Regions from separate parts of the Mesorhizobium bavaricum genome, predicted to be linked through region 2. Evidence: predicted binding sites of a transcription regulator. Region 2 holds the regulator's gene; the other holds the start of a gene.
The links. Region 2 encodes PhoB, which activates phosphate uptake and scavenging genes when phosphate is short. Its sites were predicted from a motif close to TGTCATNNANCTGTCAT; they were not measured.
Positions count from the first base shown of each region.

Region 1 (2,402 bases), 1.5 Mb from region 2:
TCAGGTCGCCCATCGGTGGCTGGTCGTTGTTGCGCAGCGCCTTGTCGCGGGCGGCGATGCCGGACAGCACCGGCAAATCGTAACGCGCGGTGATGAAGCGCAGGATCGACGTCGTGTCGTATTGTGTGTGGTCGACCGTGCCCATCTTCGCATAGGGCGAGATGATGAAGGCCGGGATGCGGTTGCCCGGCCCCCAGCGGTCGGCCTTCGGCGGTGCGACATGGTCCCAGAAGCCGCCATTCTCGTCATAGGTGACGACCACCAGCATGTGGCTCCATTGCGGGCTTTTCTCCAGATGCGCGACGATGTCGGCGAGATGCTGGTCGCCGCTCGTCACATCGGCATAGCCGCTATGCTCGTTGAGATTGCCTTGCGGCTTGTAGAAACTCACCGCCGGCAGCTTGCCGTCGTCGATCGTCTTGATGAATTCGGCGCCGTCGAGACCGCCATCCCTCAGGTGCTCGGCCCGCGCGGCAGTGCCAGGCGCGTAGGCGGCGAAATAGTTGAACGGCTGGTGGTGGAACTGGAAGTTCGGCACCGGCGTCGCGTTCTTGCCGTCGAGCGTGGCCTGCCAGGCGCCGGAATACCAGGCCCAACTGACGCCCTTCAGCGACAACAGGTCGCCGATGGTGATGTCGTGCTGCGGCGGCAGCGTGGTCGGCAGCGCCGGATCGGCCAGTGCCGTGTCGCCGCCTTCTGCCGGCTTGTTGGCGCTCGGCTGGTAGGGCGGCTGCATGGTGTTGACGGCATAGAAGTCGGGCGTGATGGCGCCGTCATTGACGAATTTCGGCACGCCGCCGAGCGCCGAGGCCGGCGAATTGTCGGCGACCTTCAGCGTCGTGCCATCGGCCTCGACGACGGCGATCTGGCCCTTGACCGGGCTGGTGTCGGCGTGGGGATAGACCGGCACGCAGGCGCAGGCGAGCATGATATGGTTGAGGAAGGAGCCGCCGAAGGCGCCCTGGAAGAAATTGTCGGCCAGCACGTATTTCTTCGCCACCGCCCACATCGGCAGGCTGGAGCCGTCATAGTGGCCCATCACCAGGCCGCCGGAATCGGCCCAGGCGACGAACTTGTCGTTCTTCCCGCCATCGATCTGCATCTGCTCCTGGTAGAAGCGGTGCCAGAGGTCGCGCGTGACGACGGAGGTCTTCTCGTTGAAGCCGCCGGCGTCGTCGATGGCGAAGCTGGCATTGCTGAGATGCGCCGATTGCGCCTCGGTCATCGGCGGCGTCACGCCCTTGGCAGTCAGGCCGCCCCAGGCCGGCGGCAGTTCGGTCAGCGGCTTGCCGTCGCGGTCGAGCTGGCGCACCTGGCCGGCCGAGAGGTTGGCCAGCCCATTGGCGCCGGGGAAGCCGCCATAGAGATTATCGAAGCTGCGGTTCTCGGCATAGATGACGACGACGGTGTCGATCTTGTCGTAGCCGGGCGGGGCGGCGTTGGCTGCAAGCGGAATCGAGGTCAGCACGGTGCCGGCCAGGCAAAGCGAGGTGAAAGGCCGCGTCATGGGAATTCCTCATGGCTGGGGTGGTGGCTAGAGGGGCAAATGCATGGCCGCGAGCGACGAGCCATGGGCGAACGCTAGGTCGACGCCTTGTCACCTTTGTGACATTTTCTGGTCCTGCAAACACGGTTGCGTGAGCGAGTGAGCCGGTCATCAATCCGCAGCAGTACGGTCTTAACTCCGGGGCGGAAAAACGGACCGGACGACATGACAGCGGGACAATGGAAGAAATGCGCCATCGCCGCATCGATGCTCGGCATCGCCGCGATCCTTTCCGCAAGCATTGTCAGCGCAGGCAGCGTCCATCCAGGGCCGATGTCGCGGGCGGATGCCTTCGCGCGGGCGCAGGCGCTGACGGCGCTCGGCCGCAAGATGTTCTTCGACCCGTCGCTTTCGGCCTCGGGCAAGCAGGCCTGCTCGTCCTGCCATGATCCGCACCATGCCTTCGGCCCCGGCTCGGCCGCACCGGTCGAGATGGGCGGGCCGCATCTCGACCAGCCCGGACTGCGCGCCGTGCCGTCGCTGCGTTACCTCCAGGCGGTGCCCGCCTTCACCGAGCATTTCTACGATTCCGAGGATGAAGGCGACGAGAGCATCGACAACGGCCCGACCGGCGGCCTGACCTGGGACGGCCGCGTCGACCGCGGCCGCGACCAGGCCAGGATCCCGCTGCTGTCGCCGTTCGAGATGGCCAACAAGGATGCCGCCGCCGTCACCGCCGGATTGCGCAAGTCGGCATACGCCGATGACTTCAAGGCCGCTTTCGGCGACACCGTGTTCGACCACCCGGATGATGCCTTCGACGCCGCCGCAGAGGCGCTTGGCACCTTCGAGCAGAGTGCGCCCGACTTCTATCCCTACTCCAGCCGCTACGATGCCTTCCTCGCCGGCAAGGCGA
Region 1 covers NZ_CM165566.1:3,278,327-3,280,728, reverse strand. The annotation lists gene AC1RZR_RS16015 (acid phosphatase) at 1-1,507, opposite strand, end outside; gene AC1RZR_RS16010 (cytochrome-c peroxidase) at 1,754-2,402, shown strand, end outside.
Region 1: the regulator PhoB is predicted to act here: its motif matches at 1,596-1,612, upstream of AC1RZR_RS16015 (acid phosphatase).

Region 2 (2,402 bases):
ATCTTCACGTCGCCCCGCGAGAAGCGCACGCAGGACTACATCACCGGCCGCTTCGGCTGAGCTCAGGCATACGAGGGACAGGATCATGGGCGAACACACAGTCGCTTCTTTCGACGAGGATCTCGGACAGATCAGCAGGCTCATCAGTGACATGGGCGATCTCGCCGGCTCGATGGTCGGTGGTGCCACCAAGGCGCTGCTGAATTCCGACAACGCGCTGGCACAGCGCGTTGTTTCAGACGACGCGATCATGGACGCGCGCCAGCGCGAGCTCGATGACCGCGCCATCACGCTGATCGCCAAGCGGCAGCCGATGGCCGACGATCTGCGCCATGTCGTCGGTTCGATCCGCATGGCCGGCGATCTCGAACGCATTGGCGACCTTGCCAAGAACATCGCCAAGCGCGTCGGCACCGTCGGCCTCAGCGTCACGCCGCGCGACCTGTCGCATTCCATTGACGGAATGGCGCAGCTGGTGCTGATCCAGGTGCAGGGTGTCATCGAGGAATATGCGGCGCGCGACGCCGCGGCCCTGGCGAAACTGCGCGCAGACGACGAGCGCATCGACGTCAAATACACCTCCGTGTTCCGCGAACTCCTGACCTACATGATGGAAGACCCGCGCAACATCACCGCCTGCACGCATCTTCTGTTCTGCGCCAAGAACCTCGAGCGGATCGGCGATCACGTCACCAACATCGCGGAGAATGCGTATTATGTTCTGACCGGTACGCAGTTGCCCGCCAATCGTCCGAAGCAGGACGAGACGACAATGTCCGCGCCGGCGGCATGATGACAGGGGTGACCAGTCGATGATCGCGCCACGCATCATGGTGGTGGAGGACGAAGAGCCGCTGGGCGTGCTGCTCCGCTACAATCTGGAGTCCGAGGGTTACCAGGTCGAGGTGGTGACGCGCGGCGACGAGGCCGAAATCCGGCTGCAGGAGAACGTCCCCGACCTTCTGGTGCTCGACTGGATGGTGCCGGCGGTTTCCGGCATCGAACTCTGCCGCCGGCTAAGAATGCGTCCCGAGACCGAGCGGCTGCCGATCATCATGCTGACCGCGCGCGGCGAGGAAAGCGATCGTGTGCGCGGCCTCTCGACCGGCGCCGACGATTATCTGGTCAAGCCGTTCTCGACCCCCGAATTCATGGCCAGGGTCAAGGCGCTGCTGCGCCGCGCCAAGCCGGAAGTGCTGTCCAGCGTGCTCAAGGTCGGCGACATCGTGCTCGATCGTGAATCGCACCGGGTCTATCGCAAGAAGAGCGAGATCCGGCTCGGACCAACCGAGTTCCGCCTGCTCGAGTTCATGATGCGTCATCCCGGTCGGGTGTTTTCGCGCAGCCAGCTGCTAGACAATGTCTGGGGCGAGACGATCTACATCGACGAGCGCACGGTGGACGTGCATGTCGGCCGGCTGCGCAAGGCGGTCAACAATGGCCGCATGCCCGACGTCATCCGTACCATTCGTGGGGCGGGATACGCGATCAGGGAAGATTGACTCCCGTCTGATTCACGCGACGTTCTTGCCGACGATGCCGGATCTTGTGTGAGTGCCAAGCGCGAAAATTTCCTGGTCGACGAAGGTCAGTGCGCGCATGGCGCAGCCTTCGCGGATCAGTGGCAGTTCGTTCGGCTCGGTGTCGAAGGAAATCGATTTCGAGTGCTGGCCGCCTGCGGTCTGGGCAATCGCCTCGCGCAATGCCGGCTCGATCAGGTCGAAGGCCGCGGCGCTGACACCGACCATGGCGACCGGCGCCGGATCGATCAGCGCGAAGAGGCTGCCGAGACCGTAGCCGAGCGCTTCGCCGGCCTTGCGATAGGCCTCGCGCTCGGGTCCATCGCTTTCGCGGGCCGCGGTCGCCAGGGCGCGCATATCGGCGTCGCTGACATCGGCGACTGGTTCTGCGTCCTCACTCATCTGCCTTGCGTTGCGCCAGATGGCGTAGTTGCCGGCATAGGCCTCGACGCAGCCGCGCCGGCCGCAGCGGCACAGCGCGCCGTTCGGCCGATGGATCATGTGGCCGAACTCGCCGCCCGATGAATGGGTACCGGTGAACAGTTCGCCCTTCAGCACCAGGCCCATGCCGATGCCGTGCGACAAAAGGATGGCGATGAAGTCGTCGCGGTAGCGATCAGGGTCGCGCCAGCGCAGCGCCACCGCCATCATGTTGCAGTCGTTCTCCATGGTGGCGGGAATGCCGAACTCGTCCTCGAGTATGTCGGCGAAGGCGATATCGGTGTGCGGCGTGATCGGCGACCACAACATGGCGCGGGCACGCGTGTCGGTGATGCCCTGGATCGCCAGCGCGATGCGGGCGACATTGCGGACGTCGAGATCGGGATCTTCGAGGCGGCGCCGCACGATGGCGACGCATTCGCCGACCAGCGCGTCGCGCGA
Region 2 covers NZ_CM165566.1:1,740,149-1,742,550, forward strand. The annotation lists gene pstB (phosphate ABC transporter ATP-binding protein PstB) at 1-60, shown strand, start outside; gene phoU (phosphate signaling complex protein PhoU) at 86-793, shown strand; gene phoB (phosphate regulon transcriptional regulator PhoB) at 813-1,502, shown strand; gene AC1RZR_RS08540 (ROK family protein) at 1,515-2,402, opposite strand, start outside.